DNA from 2 places in the Blastochloris tepida genome. Region 1 is predicted to be linked to the other one. Evidence: riboswitches for the same ligand, from Rfam matches in the RefSeq annotation. Region 1 holds a riboswitch; the other holds the start of a gene.
What was found. Region 1 has a riboswitch for thiamine pyrophosphate ahead of thiC (phosphomethylpyrimidine synthase ThiC). Riboswitches for the same ligand answer to the same signal wherever they lie in the genome.
Positions count from the first base shown of each region.

Region 1 (7,581 bases):
CCTTCGCCCACGGCGTGCTGACCGCGCTCGACACCATGCCCTCGCGCGAGGGCGGCAGCTATCTCGACCGGGTGGTGTTCATCTCGGGCGTGTCGGGCGGCTCGGTCGCCGCCGCCTATTTCGGCCTGAAGGGCCGGGCGGCGATGAACGACTTCCGCGAGCGCTTCCTGCTCCAGAACGCCGAGGAAAGCCTCGACACAAGGATCAGCCTCGCCAATCTGGTGCGCGGCATCGAGGGCGGCGTCAACGACGCCTCGCGCCTGCCGGCCTGGCTCGACCGCCAGCTGTTCCACGGCGCCACTTTGGCCGACCTCCACGGCAAGAACCGGCCGATGGTGTGGATCAACGCCTCCGACCTGTTCAACCGCACGCCGTTCCACTTCACGCCGTCGACCTTCGCCGCGCTGTGCAGCGACGTCACCTCCTACCCGGTGTCCCAGGCGGTGGCCGCGTCCGCCGCGGTGCCGGTCGCCTTTGCGCCGATCGTGCTCAAGACCTTCCCCGATTCCTGCCGCGCGCCGCTGCCGCCGTGGGTCGACCGGGTGCTGAAGAACCCGAGTTCCGGCGGTCAGGCCCGCGCCTTCGCCCAGGCGCTGATCCGCTATCGCGATCCCGGCCAGATCCGTTACGTCAAGCTGGCCGATGGCGGACTCGTCGACAATTTCGGTCTGGCCGGCCTCGTCATTGCCCGCGAGATCGGCGACCGGCCCTACGCGCCGCTCAATGCCGAGCGCGCCGTCCAGCTGCGCCGCCTCGTGTTCATCGTCGTCAATGCCGGCCGCGGACCGGCCGGCAATTGGACGCTCTCGCCCGAGGGACCCTCGGGCCAGGAGCTGCTCGGCGCGGTCACCGACACTGCCATCGATGCGGCGGCGATCTCTTCGTTCGACGCTTTCCGCCTGACCATGAACCAATGGGAGACGTCGACCCGCAAATGGCGCTGCGGCCTGTCGCCCGCCGAGGCGAAGCGGCTTGGCGCCGGCCCCGGCTGGCGCTGCAACGACGTTTCGTTTGATCTCGCCCAGGTTTCCTTCGACCAGCTCGGCAGCCTCACCGCCACGCTCAATGCGGTGCCGACCCGACTGCGGCTGGAGCCGGAGCAGGTCGAACTGGTGGTGAAAGCCGGCATCGAGGCCACCCGCGCCCACCCCGTGCTGCGCGGCAGTCTCCTCGGGCGCTGACCTTCAGTCCGCGAGGCGCGATTCAAGAAAGGCCCGCACGAAGGCCGGCGCCACCGGCGGCAAGTCGTCGATCCCGTGGACGGCGATAACGTCGGCCAGCTCGGCGCCGGGATCGGCGGCAATGAAGGCCCGCGCCCGCGCAACCAGGAGCCCGCTCGCCTCGTCGGCCAAGAAGGTGCGCATCAGCGCGACACGCGGCCCGTCGAGCACCACGGTCCAGCCGGGCTCGGCAACGAAGGCCGCAGCCTCCAGCCCGGTCTCCTCCTTCAGCTCCCGCACCACCGAACCGGCAAGATCGAGCCGGCCACCCGAAATGTCGCCGGGATCGGGCGTGCCGGACGGAAAATAGACGCTGCCGGCATTGGCGGTGTGGCCGCCCATCACCCCCAGCAGGAAGCCGCCGTCGGCGCCGCGCACCACCGCCATGCCGAAGATGTTGCGGATGGCGGGATCGGGAAAGCCGGTACCTAGCCACCATTGGAAGGACGCGAAGTCGGTCTCGAAGGCATGGCCGGTCAGGCGGTCGCCCACCAGCTCGACATCGCGTGCGACCAGCACCTTGCCGTTCCACAGCTTCGGCCGGTCGCGCTTCAGCCGCGCAAAATGGGCATCGATCTCGGACCGCCGCGCGCGGGCCATCGGCCAATCCGCCGCCACCACCGCGAACTCGGCGGAGGCGATGCGGCGGACGACCGGCGCGCTCACGGCTGCGGCCGCCCGACCATGACGGCCTCGAACACCCGGCTTGGCGTCACGAACTCGTCCTGCGCCGCGACGGTGAGGATCTCGCGCGAGCCGGCCTCGAACGTGCGCCTGAGCAGGCCCCAGGTGGAGGAGGCCGCCCGCACCAGCGCCTCGCGCGCCGAGCCGGTGCGCTTCCAGTGCAGGAAGAACAGCGCGGCGATGGCATCGCCCGCGCCATTGACCGACAGATCGAGTCGCGGCGTGCGCAGCCGCCACGTGCCCAGGATGTCGGAGGCCAGAAGGTCGATGGCGTCGGCGGGCGTGTCGTCGGTGATCAGGCTGGTGACCAGGATCACCTTGGGGCCGAGCCGGTGGACGGCCTCCACCGCATCGAGCGCGGCGGCCAGTGTCGGCGTGGCGTGCCCGGCGAGAAAGTCCAGCTCGAACTGGTTGGGCGTCACCACGTCGGCCGCCGGCACCGCGCGGTCGCGGATGAAGTCGGGAATGCCCGGCCGCACGAACACGCCGCGGCCGACATCGCCGATCACCGGGTCGCAGCAATAATGCGCGGCCGGGTTGGCGGCCCGCACGCGTGCAGCGGCGTCGAGGATCGCCTCGCCGATGTCGGCGCCGCCCATATAGCCGGACAGCACGCCATCGCACGCCGGCAGCACGCCACGCGCCTCGATGCCGTCGATCACCTCGCGGATCATCGCGCCGTCGAACACCCGGCCGGTCCAGGCGCCATAGCCGGTGTGGTTGGAGAACTGCACGGTGTGGATCGGCCACACCTCGACGCCGAGCCGCTGTAGCGGAAACACGGCCGAGGCGTTGCCGACGTGGCCATAGGCAACGTGGGATTGGATCGACAGGAAATTCATGATGGACACGTGGGCGTTCGAGCCGGCGTGACCGGCCCCGCCTTCCTTCTTGCTTTCTCTATCCCGCGAGGGGACGGGGAGAGCGCATCTCCCAGCTGGCGGCAGAGATACTAAAGCATTCTCCGCAAAAGTGGGAACCGGTTTTGCGGAAGAGAATGCGACAACTCAGAGAGTTAGAGCGCCACCCGATCTGATCCCGTCAGATCGGGCAGCGCGCTAAGGACGTTTGCCGGCCGCCGCCACCTCGTCGATCTCGACATAGACTTGGCTGCCGAGCGCCTTGAACTTCTCCGACATCTCCGCCATGCCCGCGGCCACGGCGTCCGACGGCTGCGCCGCCGCAGACGCGCGAATTTCCTGGCTGATCTTCATCGAGCAGAATTTCGGCCCGCACATCGAGCAGAAATGCGCCGTCTTGTGCGCCTCCTTGGGCAGCGTCTCGTCGTGGAAACTGCGCGCGGTGTCGGTGTCGAGCGCGAGGTTGAACTGGTCATGCCAGCGGAACTCGAACCGCGCCCTGGAGATCGCGTCGTCCTGCGCCTGGGCGCCGGGGTGACCCTTGGCGAGATCGGCGGCGTGGGCGGCGATCTTGTAGGTGATGACGCCGGTCTTCACGTCGTTGCGGTCGGGGAGCCCCAGGTGCTCTTTCGGCGTGACGTAGCAGAGCATCGCCGTGCCGAACCAGCCGATCATGGCGGCGCCGATCGCGCTCGTGATGTGGTCGTAGCCCGGCGCGATGTCGGTGACGAGCGGGCCGAGCGTATAGAACGGCGCCTCGCCGCACAGCTGAAGCTGCTTTTCGACATTGACCTTGATCTTGTGCATCGGCACGTGGCCGGGGCCCTCGATCATCACCTGCACGCCGTGCTCCCAGGCGATCTTGGTGAGTTCGCCAAGCGTCTCAAGCTCGGCGAACTGGGCGCGGTCGTTGGCGTCGGCGATCGAGCCGGGGCGCAGGCCGTCGCCGAGCGAGAACGCCACGTCGTAGGCGGCGAGGATTTCGCAGATGTCGCGGAAGCGCGTGTAGAGGAAGCTCTCGGTGTGATGGGCGAGGCACCACTTGGCCATGATCGAGCCGCCGCGCGACACGATGCCGGTGACACGGTTCGCGGTGAGCGGAATATAGGCCAGCCGCACCCCGGCATGGACGGTGAAATAGTCGACGCCCTGCTCGCACTGCTCGATCAGAGTGTCGCGATAGATCTCCCAGGTGAGATCCTCGGCGACGCCGCCCACCTTCTCCAGCGCCTGATAGAGCGGCACGGTGCCGATCGGCACCGGCGAGTTGCGCACGATCCACTCGCGGATGTTGTGGATGTCGCGGCCCGTCGAGAGGTCCATCACCGTATCGGCGCCCCAGCGGATCGCCCACACCAATTTATCGACCTCGTCGGCCACCGACGACAGCACCGCCGAATTGCCGATATTGGCGTTGATCTTGGTGAGGAAGTTGCGGCCGATGATCGCCGGCTCCAGCTCGGCGTGGTTGATGTTGGCCGGAATGATCGCACGCCCCCGCGCCACCTCGTCGCGCACGAACTCCGGCGTCACGAGGTCGGGGATCGCGGCGCCGAAATCCTCGCCGTCGCGCGCCTTCGCGGCCTCGGTGCGACCGAGGTTCTCGCGGATGGCGACGTATTCCATCTCCGGCGTGATGATGCCGGCCCGCGCATAGGCAAGCTGGGTCGGCGTCCGTCCCGGCTTTCCGCGCAATGGGCGATGCTTGATCGGGAACGGCGGCACCGCGCCGCCCTGGCCGAGCGGCGGAATGACGGTGGCATCGACCTCCTCGACGTCGCCGCGGGCCCGAACCCAAGGCCCGCGGTGGCGCGGCAGGCCGGCCGAAATGTCGATGGTCGCAGTGGCATCCGTGTAGGGGCCCGAGGGATCGTAGACCCGCACCACCGGCTCGCCCTCGACCTCGATGGCCCGGCCCGGCACCCGAAGGTCCGGGAAGCGCCGGCCGGAATCGTGGACCTTGCGCGAGCCGGCAAGCGGGCCGGTGGTGACGGCGAAGGCGGGCTTCTCGGGTTCGGGCTTGGTGTGAATGGTCATCGGGCGCCTTGTTTGCTTGTCGTTTCCCCCGCTGAACCGGCGCCCGGACTGGCGGACGACACCACCCGCCGCGCGGCGGATTCCGCCGCATGACGAGACGGGGTGCGTACGGGGGAGACGATTGAAAGGCGCTGGCCCCTGGCGAAACGACTCGTCCTGGCCCGCGACGTCCGCATCCCTCCGCCGGTACGAACCGGTTCAGGTTCAAAGGGTGGTCGGGCGCTCCCGATCTCAGCCCCGCACGGGGCCCCCCTTCGGACGGCGAGACTTTGGGGAAAGGCCGGGCCGGCGTCAAGCGGCGCGGGCTGCGGCAAACCGGTACGCGGGACGTGCGTCAAGCCCGTGCCTCCCGCCGAGGGCAAGAATGTCTTTAGCAAGAGCGCGCGCCGGCAGGCAAAACGCTGCAGCGACAGAAGCCGGCAAATACAGAAGCCGGATGCTTTAGGTTTGATTCAATATGAGCCGAAACTACACTGGCGGCGGATCGTGTCGCATGCCACGTTGACCACCTCTTCAATAGAGGACTTCAAATGCGGTTGATTCTCGCCGTCATCGCCTCGCTGGCGTTCGCCGCCACGGCCGAGGCCGCCACCTTCCGCCTCGGCACACCGCCGGTGTTCTCCATCGCCCTGCCAGACGACTGGGAATCCTCGGAAATCGACAAGGGGGTGGAGTCGACCTCCAAGGACGAGGAGATCTACATCGCCGCCGAGGTCGTCAGCATCGCCAAGCTTGAGGACGCGGTCACCCAGGCGGTGGCCTATCTGATCAGCGAGGGCGTGCGTATCGACGAAAAGACCGAGACGCGGGGCGAAGGCAAGATCGGCGGCATGGACGCGATCTTCGTCGAGTACAGCGGCAAGGACGAGGACGACGAGGCCACCGAGGTCAGCATCGGCGTCATCGTCGCCAGCCCGACCACGGCGGTGATCGTCACCTATTGGGGCTCGCCGGACGGCGAGAAGGCCAACGCCGCCGCGCTGAAGACGATCGTTGACTCCATCAAGAAGATCGACTGAGCAGAAGCAACGCCGTCACGATGGCCGGGCCTCGAGCCCGGCCATTTCCGTCTGTGCCGCCCGATCAGCCCGGATGGCTCCAGATCGCGTTCCTGGTGACGACGAAATCGACGCGCCGGTCCTTCAGCGCGCGCACGCATTCAGAGGGCGCGTTGATGATCGGCTCCTCGTGGACGTTGAACGAGGTGTTGATCAGCACCGGCAGGCCGGTGATCTTCTCGTATTCGTCGAGGATGTCCCAATAGACCTGGTTCTGGCTGCGGCTGATCAGCTGCGGCCGGGCGGTGCCGTCGACATGGGTGATGGCCGGCACCTTGTCGCGCCAGCCGGGCTTCACGTCGCAGGTGGTGGTCATGAAATTGGCCGGGTAGACGAGGCTTGCCGGCAGATCGAACACCTCTCCATAGCGCTCGACCCGCACCACCGGCGCGAACGGCATGAACTCGGTGCGGTCGAGCCGCTTGTTCAGCGTGTCGTTGATCGAGCGGTCGGTGGCCCGCGCCATGATCGACCGGGCACCCAGCGCCCGCGGTCCGTACTCCATCGCACCCAGGAAGGTGCCGACGATGGCGCCCTCGGCGATGCGCCGGGCCGCCTCGGCGGCCGGATCCCCGACATGCTCGGCCAAGGCGCCGGCGGCGAAAAAGGCGTCCTCGGCCTCCGCATCGAAGTTGCGGCCGAAATAGAGGGTGTCGAAGCGATAGCGGTGGCCGAGCCAGGCCGGCAGGCCGTCGCGCTGGAGCAGGAACTCCAGCACGCCGCCGGCGGCGATGCCGGCGTCCGACATCGCCGGATAGATGAACAGCTCCTTAAAGGGAAAGCGCTCGGCGAGGCGCTGGTTGAGCTTGACGTTGGCGAACACGCCGCCCGCCAGACCCAGCGCCTTGGCCGGGTGGGCTTTCAGGATGTTGCCGACTGCCTCCAGCACCACCTCTTCCAGCACCGTCTGCACCGAGGCGGCGACGTCCTCGCGCGGCGCGCTCTTCACCATCTCCTGGACGCGGCGGCGCAGATCCTTCAGGCGCATCTTGCCGTGGGTGCGCCCCAGCGCGTCGACGGTGTAGTTGGCGCGCAGCTCCGGCGCGAACACCGGCTTGCCCCAGGCGGCGAGCCCCAGCACCTTGCCCTCGTGGCGCAGCGGCTTGAAGCCCAGCGCGGCCGTCACCTCCAGATAGAGCTGGCCGATCGAGGAGCGCGCGCCCTCATAGCCGAGCAGCTTCAGGCCGTCGCGGTCGTCGCCCCACAGCGCGGTGAGCTTGCCGTCCTTGAGGATGCGGGCGGAGGCGTTGACGCGGTCGCCATAGCCATCGGCGGTATAGAGGAGCGCGTCCGGCCAGTCGGTATGGAACAGCGCGCCCAGCGCGTGGGCATCGTGATGATTGTAGAAATGGACGCGGGTGGAGGGGGCGAAGCCGTGGTCGTCGAGCCACAGCGCGACGTCAAAAATGGTATCCGGCGCGGCGCCGAGATGCAGCGCCATCTGGCGGAACAGGTCGATGCGGCCCTCGCCGTCGGCTTTGTTCTTGGCCCACCATGCGCGGCGCTTGAAATATTTCGGCGCGAACTCCGAGCGCGGCAAGGCGATGACGTCGACATCCTCGCGCCGCAGGCCGGCAATGGCGAGGCATTCCTCGACCGCCTCGGCCGGGTAGCGGTAGCCGTCGCTCTTGATGCGGGTCAGCCGCTCCAGCGCCACCGCCGACACCATGCGGTAGTCGTCGAACAGCGCGGCCGAGGCGTCGTGATTGGTGTGGATGCCGA
Region 1 is NZ_AP018907.1:106,085-113,665, reverse strand. Features, by position in the region: gene BLTE_RS00475 (patatin-like phospholipase family protein) at 1-1,181, shown strand, start outside; gene BLTE_RS00470 (NUDIX hydrolase) at 1,185-1,886, opposite strand; gene pdxY (pyridoxal kinase PdxY) at 1,883-2,746, opposite strand; gene thiC (phosphomethylpyrimidine synthase ThiC) at 2,963-4,801, opposite strand; TPP riboswitch at 4,959-5,065, opposite strand; gene BLTE_RS00455 (hypothetical protein) at 5,332-5,820, shown strand; gene BLTE_RS00450 (carbamoyltransferase C-terminal domain-containing protein) at 5,885-7,581, opposite strand, start outside.

Region 2 (7,581 bases), 1.9 Mb from region 1:
GGCGGGCGGCGCGCCATACCGGCCCTGTCGGCGGGCAGAATGCGGGGACAGGATTGCGGATCGTCAAAATTCTCGTGCTCGGGCTCTTCGCGCTCACCGGCGTGGTGATCGCGGTCGCCATGTGGCGCGGCGAGTGCCTGGGCGGCGTGGTCGCCGACAGCGAGGCGGCGTGCATCGACGCCGGACTCGCGCCCGGCGTCTGCCGCATGGCGTTTCTGCGCACCGACGACGTGGCGCGCGGCTCCGGTCCCCTCTACAACGAACGCACCCCGTGCGAAGACCGCTACCCGGTCTGTATCGAGGCGCGCCCGGCAACCGGCTGGGTGCCTCGGCCGGCCGGGTTCTGCGTCGTCCCCGACCGCGCGGGCGGGGTCGGGCGGCTGACTGCGGTCTACCGCGTACGGGAGGGCGGACGATGACGTCACCGAAATCTGTGGTCGAGGCCGGCAGCGTCCGGTTCGGCAATCATCTGCCGCTGGCCGCCATCGCCGGCCCCTGCGCCATGGAAAGCCGCGCGCACGCGCTGGAGGTGGCCTTCGCGCTGAAGGACATCGCCGGCCGACTGAACCTGCCTCTGGTGTTCAAGACCTCGTTCGACAAGGCCAACCGCACCAGCGCCAGCGGCGCCCGCGGCATCGGCATGGCGGCGGCGCTCCCGGTGTTCGCCGAAATCAAGGAGGCGACCGGCCTGCCGGTGGTAACCGACGTGCACGACGCCTCCCAATGCGCGCCAGTGGCCGAGGTCGTTGATATTCTTCAGATCCCCGCCTTCCTGTGCCGGCAGACCGATCTCCTGCTGGCCGCGGCGGCCACCGGCAAGGTGGTCAATGTCAAGAAGGGCCAGTTCCTGGCGCCGTGGGACATGGCCAATGTCGTGGCCAAGGTTACGAACGCGGGTAACGGTAATGTCCTGGTCACCGAGCGGGGCTCCTCGTTCGGCTACAATACGCTGGTCAGCGACATGCGGGCGCTGCCGATCCTGGCCGAGACCGGGGCGCCGGTGATCTTCGACGCCACCCACTCGGTACAGCAGCCGGGCGGACGCGGCACCGCCTCGGGCGGCCAGCGCGAGTTCGTGCCGGTGCTGGCGCGCGCCGCCGTCGCCGTCGGTGTTGCCGGCGTGTTCATCGAGACCCACCCCGACCCCGACCGCGCCTTCTCGGATGGGCCCAACATGGTGCCGCTGGCCGAGTTCGAGGCGCTTCTCGCCGAGCTGATGGCCTTCGACGCCCTGGCCAAAAGGCGCGCCGCGTAATCCTTATCCGGTTCCGATGCCCCCTTCCCCCGCGCCGAGCGCGTTCCCCACGCGCCTGATCGTCATTCTCGGCCTCGCCGGCTTCGCCAGCGCCTTCACCATGCGGGCGACCGACCCGGTGGTGCCGATCCTCGCCGACGTGTTCGGCCAGACGGTCGCCACCGTGGCGCTGCTGTCGACCGCCTATGGCATCACCTACGCCCTCGGCCAGCCGATCCTCGGGCCGATCGGCGACGCGCTCGGCAAGGCGCGCATGATCAGCATCGCCACGGCGGCGCTGGCGGTGGCGCTGGGGCTATCGGTGTTCGCACCGGATTTCGAAAGCCTGCTCGGCCTGCGGTTGCTGACCGGCCTGGTGGCCGGCGGCATCATTCCGCTGTCGATGGCGGCGATCGGCGACCGGGTGGAGATGGCAAGCCGCCCGATTGCGCTCGGCCGCTTCATCTCGGCGGTGATCCTGGGCCAGATGGTCGGCGGCGCCAGTGCCGGCATGGTGGCCGAGCAGTTCGGCTGGCGGGCGGTGTTCGGCTCGGCCTGCGTGGTTGCCGCCGTCGCGGCGGTGCTGGTCAGCCTGATGCTGCGCCCGCGCCAGGGGGTGACGCGGGAGCGGCCGAACCTCGCCACCATCCTCGCCAACTACCGCCTCGTGCTGAGCAATCCGCGGGCGCTGACGCTGTTCGCCTGCGTGGCGCTGGAAGGCGCCTCGATGTTCGGCGGCTTCCCGTTCATCGCAGACTTCCTGATCAGCCACGGCGGCGGCGGGCCGACCGAGGCCGGGCTCCTGATCGGCGGCTTCGGGGTCGGCGGCATCGTGTTCAGCGTCATTGTTGGCCTGCTGATCCGCCGTCTGCGCCCGACGACGATGATCCGCATCGGCGGCATCGGCATGGCCTTGATGCTGCTGGTGCTGGTGCTGCCCAAGCCGTGGTTCGTCGACATCGCCACCATGGTGGTGTGCGGCTGCCTGTTCTACTTCATGCACAACATGTTCCAGACCCAGGCGACCGAGCTTGCGCCGACCGCGCGCGGGCTGGCCGTGTCGCTGTTCGCGGCCGCCTTCTTCGTTGGCAATGCGCTGGGCCCGGTGCTGTTCGGCCTCACCCGCACCGCGTTCGGCTATCCGGCGGCCTTCCTTACCTCCGGCATCGGGCTGCTGGTGCTGGCGGCGGTGGCCCCGAAGGTCGTGCCGAAGAAATGATGGCGGTGCTGGCGGCGGGTGCTTGCGGACGGCAGCCGGATCGCCGATGTTGAGTGCGCCTGGGGTGCCGCGCCGATGCGCGGCTGAGATCACACCCATCGAACCTGTCTGGGTCATGCCAGCGAAGGGAGGCGCCGATGCTATCACCGCACGCCCCGTTTGCACGTCATCCCCGGTCAGGTCCGCCGGAGACCTGTCATGCCTGAGCCGACCATCCGTCTGAACGGTGCCGAGACGCCGCTGCGCGCCGCGACGCTTGCCGCACTGATCGCCGAGCACGCGCCCTCCGCCGATGGGCGGGGCGTGGCGGCGGCCGTCAATGGCGCGGTGGTGCGGCGGGCCGAGTGGGCAAATGTAACGCTGGCGCCGGGCGACGCCGTCGAGATCGTGCTGGCCCGCCAGGGCGGCTGACCAGCGCTCAGAGCCTCCCCAAACGACTGCACCGCAAGAACAATATCCAAGGAAGAACAACGACATGTCCGACACGTTGACGATCGCCGGCCGCGCCTTCACCTCGCGGCTGTTCCTCGGCACCGGCAAGTATCCCAACAACGAGACGCTGCTTGAAGCGCTCAAGGCCAGCGGCACCGAGATGGTGACGCTGGCGATCCGCCGCATGAACCTTGCCGGCGAGGACGCGCCGCTGATCGAGAAGCTCTCCGGCTATCATTTCCTGCCCAACACCGCCGGCTGCTACACGGTCGAGGAAGCGGTGCTGACCGCCGAGCTGGCGCGCGAGGCGCTCGACACCAACTGGATCAAGCTGGAGGTGATCGGCGACAAGGACCTGCTCTATCCGGACGTCGAGGGCACGGTCGCCGCCACCCGCATCCTGGTCGACAAGGGCTTCGTGGTGCTGCCCTACTGCAACGAAGACCCGGTGACCTGCCGCAAGCTGGCGGATGCCGGCGCGGTGGCGGTGATGCCGCTCGGCTCGCCGATCGGCTCCGGCCACGGCATCAAGAACCCGGCGCTGATCGAGGTGATCTGCGCCCGCTCGCCGGTGCCGGTGATCCTGGATGCCGGGCTCGGCACCGCCTCGGACGCCGCCCAGGCGCTGGAGCTCGGCTGCGCCGCGGTGCTGCTCAACACCGCCGTCGCCAAAGCCGCCGATCCGGTGAAAATGGCTATGGCCATGAAGGCGGCGGTCGAAGGCGGGCGGCTTGCCCGGCTCGCCGGCCGGATTCCGCGGCAGTTCCAGGCCAATCCGTCGAGCCCGACCGTGGGCCTGGTCGGGACGTGATGGGGCGGATTTCGACCTCTCCACCGGTCATGGTCGGGGTGGCCCCGGCCATCCCGATCGATCGCGGTGTTCGGGTCGGGATCGCCGGGACAAGCCCGGCGATGACGGGGTGGCGGTGACATGCCGCTGCCCGCCCCGCCGCTGCTGCTGATCACCGACCGCCGGCAAGCCGCCCGGCCGCTCGACGCGGTGCTGGCGGCGGCGCTCAAAGCCGGCTGCCGCTGGGCCAGCTTGCGCGAAAAGGACTTGCCGGACGCCGAGCAGGTGGCGCTGGCGCTGCGTCTGAAGCCCGTAGCCCGCCGCTTCGGCGCCGTGCTCACCCTGCACGGTACGCCGGAACTGGCGAAGGCGGCCGGGCTCGATGGCGTCCACCTGCCCGATGGCGCCGATGCCGCCCACGCCCGCGCCGTGCTGGGGCCAAGCGCGCTGATCGGCGTCTCGCAGCACCGGCCGGGACCGGCCGACCGGGCGGCCGATTATGTCATCGCCGCGCCGGTGTTCCTCACCGCCAGCAAGCCGGGCTATGGCCCGGCGCTGGGCCTCGATGGCCTCGCCGCCATGGTCGCCGAAGCCGGCCGGCCGGTGGTGGCACTGGGCGGCATCGCGTCGCAGCAGGTGCCTGACTGCCTGAAGGCCGGCGCCGCCGGCATTGCGGTGATGGGCGGGGTGATGCGGGCGGACGACCCGGGCGCGGAGGTCGCGGCATTGCTCGCATCCATGAGATGTCCCGCCGGCATCTCCACCGAACGGCCTGCGTGATTTTCGCGCACCATCTCGTTCTGCGCGGGGAAGGATCGTGAAATCCAGCCTGTCGTCCCGGGCAAGGGCCGAAGGCCCGCGAGCAACTGTCATGCGGTTTTGGGGTCTCGCCAGGGTTTGTTGTCTCGAATCATGGCGTTGAGGATGGTCAGGAGCTTTCTGGCGATGGCGATGAGGGCGACCTTGGCGGGTTTTCCGCGGGCTTTGAGGTCGGCGTAGAGCTGTTTGGCCCACGGGTTCCAGTGGATGGCGGCGAAGGCGGCGAGATAGCAGGCGCGCTTGAGCGCGCGGCGTCCGGCCTCGATATGGGCCGGCCGCCGCGCTTTGCCGCTGTCGTTGCGATAGGGTGCGCAGCCGCCGATGGCACCGGCTTGGCGGGGGCTGAACTGGCCGAGTTCGGGAGCTTCTGCGAGCAGGACGCGGGCCGTCTTGTTGGCGATCCCCGGCACCGAGGTGATGATCTTGGCCTTGGCGTCCATCGCCGGATCGGCGGCGATCAACGCCTCGATGGCCTGTTCGGCCGCGGCGACGGTCTCGCGCAGGGCGGCGATTTCGGCATCGAGCCGGGCGGTGATGGCCGCCAGGGTGGGGTGGGCCTTGCGGTTCTCGAGGCGGCGGATGTCGGCCTCGGCGCGGGTGATTTCGCGCACCCAGGCGGTCAGGTCGCTCTGCGCTTGCGAGGGCTCCGGGAACGGCCGGCAGGGGTGATGCAGCATGAAGGCGCGGATGATGCGGGCGTCGAGCGGATCGCTCTTGGCGCGCTGGCCGCAGGCCTTGGCGAACTGGCGGCAGCGCCAGCTGTCGACCTGCAGCACGGTGAGGCCGGCCTCGCGCAGCACCGCGACCGCCAGGCGTTCATAGCCGCCGGTCGGCTCCAGGCCGGCGGTGGTGAGCCCGGCCTTCACCAGGCGCCTGGCCAAGCGCTGGAGAGCCGCGGGGGTGTTATCGACGCGCTCGACCTTGGTGTCGTCGAAGGCGATGTCGAGCCAGTCCTTGGAGACATCGATGCCCACAAGGTGGGTGGCAAACGGCGTCGGGTGTGGCAGCATGGCAAGCATCCCAGGCTTGGAAGCGGGGTCAAAAGCCCCGTGCAACTGTTCGGGTTGGCTTGGGACGGACGGCCGCTTCTGCTCGCGACGGCCTCGAAGGCTCACCCGGGATACGGCGTGCCGCCCGCACCGGCTCGGGGTGGCCACCCCGAGCCGGTGCACCCATCAAAGCACAGTTCGCCGTTCCAACCCGGGATCGTGCGGAGAAAGAGGAGCCTTGTTCTGATTGCGGCCCCGGGTCTTCGCGGAGTGCTTCGCATCCGCTCCGCCCGGGGCGACGAGACATCCGACGCGAAATGTCACCGCCCGCGATAGGGCGGCATGCCCTGGTCGGGGATGAACAGGCCCGCCGGGGGCGCCGCCGTCTGCCAGAAGATGTCGATCGGCATGCCGCCGCGCGGGAACCAGTAGCCGCCGATGCGCAGCCAGCGCGGTTCCAGGAGCCCCACCAGCCGCTTGCCCACCGCGATGGTGCAATCCTCGTGGAAGGCGCCGTGATTGCGGAAGCTCGCCAGATAGAGCTTCAGCGACTTCGACTCGACCAGCCAGTCGCCAGGCACATAGTCGATCACCAGCAGCGCGAAATCCGGCTGGCCGGTCACCGGGCACAGCGAGGTGAATTCCGGGCAGGTGAAGCGGGCGACGTAATTGGTATCGGAGTGAGGGTTCGGCACGCGCTCCAGCAGCGCCCGGTCGGGCGAGGCGGGCAAGGGAACGTGACGGCCGAGCTGGAGAGATTCATCTGTCATGATTTTCTCCTATCGAACCGTGGCTCCCGACGGAAGCGCGGGTTCCCCAGGCTGGTGCGATCCTGTATGAGCGGGCCAGCCCCTCCGTGTTTCCGATTACATCGTCCCATTCAGACAGGCAGGCGTTCCATGACCGCGATCGTCGACATTATCGCCCGTGAGATCCTCGACAGCCGGGGCAATCCGACCGTGGAGGTGGACGTGCGGCTGGAGGACGGCTCGTTCGGCCGCGCCGCCGTGCCGTCCGGCGCCTCGACCGGCGCCCATGAGGCGGTCGAACTGCGCGACGGCGACAAGAGCCGCTATCTCGGAAAGGGCGTCCGCAAGGCGGTGGATGCCGTCAACAACGAGATCTACGACGCCGTGGGCGGCCTGGATGCCGAGGATCAGGTCAAGATCGACGAGATCATGATCGCGCTCGACGGCACGCCCAACAAGTCGCGGCTCGGCGCCAACGCCATCCTCGGCGTGTCGCTGGCCACCGCCAAGGCGGCCGCCGCCGCCTGCGGCCTGCCGCTCTACCGCTATGTCGGCGGCACCTCGGCGCGGCTGCTGCCGGTGCCGATGATGAACATCATCAATGGCGGCGTGCATGCCGACAACCCGATCGACTTCCAGGAATTCATGATCCTGCCGGTCGGCGCGGAGAGCGTGGCCGAGGCGGTGCGCGTGGGCGCCGAGGTGTTCCACACGCTTAAAAAGGCGCTCAAGGACGCCGGCCACAACACCAATGTCGGCGACGAGGGTGGCTTCGCCCCCAACCTGCCGTCGGCGGAGGCGGCGCTCGACTTCATCATGACGTCGATCGAGAAGGCCGGCTTCAAGGCTGGCGAAGAAGTGGCGATCGGCCTCGACTGCGCCGCCACCGAGTTCTTCAAGGATGGCAGCTATGTCTATGAGGGCGAAGGCACCAAGCGCTCGCGCCAGCAGCAGGCGGAGTATCTCGCCAAGCTCGTCGGCGCCTACCCGATCGTGACGATCGAGGACGGCATGTCGGAGGATGATTTCGAGGGCTGGAAGATCGTCACCGACCTGATCGGTTCCAAGTGCCAGCTCGTCGGCGACGATTTGTTCGTCACCAATGTCGAGCGGCTCGCCGCGGGCATCAAGGGTGGCCTCGCCAACTCGATCCTGATCAAGGTCAACCAGATCGGTTCGCTGACCGAGACGCTGGCCGCCGTCGAGATGGCTCACAAGGCGGGCTACACCGCGGTGATGAGCCACCGCTCGGGCGAGACCGAGGATTCGACCATCGCCGACCTCGCGGTTGCCACCAATTGCGGGCAGATCAAGACCGGCTCGCTCGCCCGCTCGGACCGGCTCGCCAA
Region 2 is NZ_AP018907.1:2,024,704-2,032,284, forward strand. Features, by position in the region: gene BLTE_RS09315 (hypothetical protein) at 54-419, shown strand; gene kdsA (3-deoxy-8-phosphooctulonate synthase) at 416-1,255, shown strand; gene BLTE_RS09325 (MFS transporter) at 1,272-2,453, shown strand; TPP riboswitch at 2,504-2,600, shown strand; gene thiS (sulfur carrier protein ThiS) at 2,652-2,864, shown strand; gene thiG (thiazole synthase) at 2,929-3,696, shown strand; gene BLTE_RS09340 (thiamine phosphate synthase) at 3,817-4,455, shown strand; gene BLTE_RS09345 (IS110 family RNA-guided transposase) at 4,545-5,513, opposite strand; gene queF (preQ(1) synthase) at 5,804-6,253, opposite strand; gene eno (phosphopyruvate hydratase) at 6,383-7,581, shown strand, end outside.
Region 2: linked by a shared signal. The riboswitch ahead of thiS (sulfur carrier protein ThiS) and the one ahead of thiC (phosphomethylpyrimidine synthase ThiC) in region 1 are both predicted to bind thiamine pyrophosphate.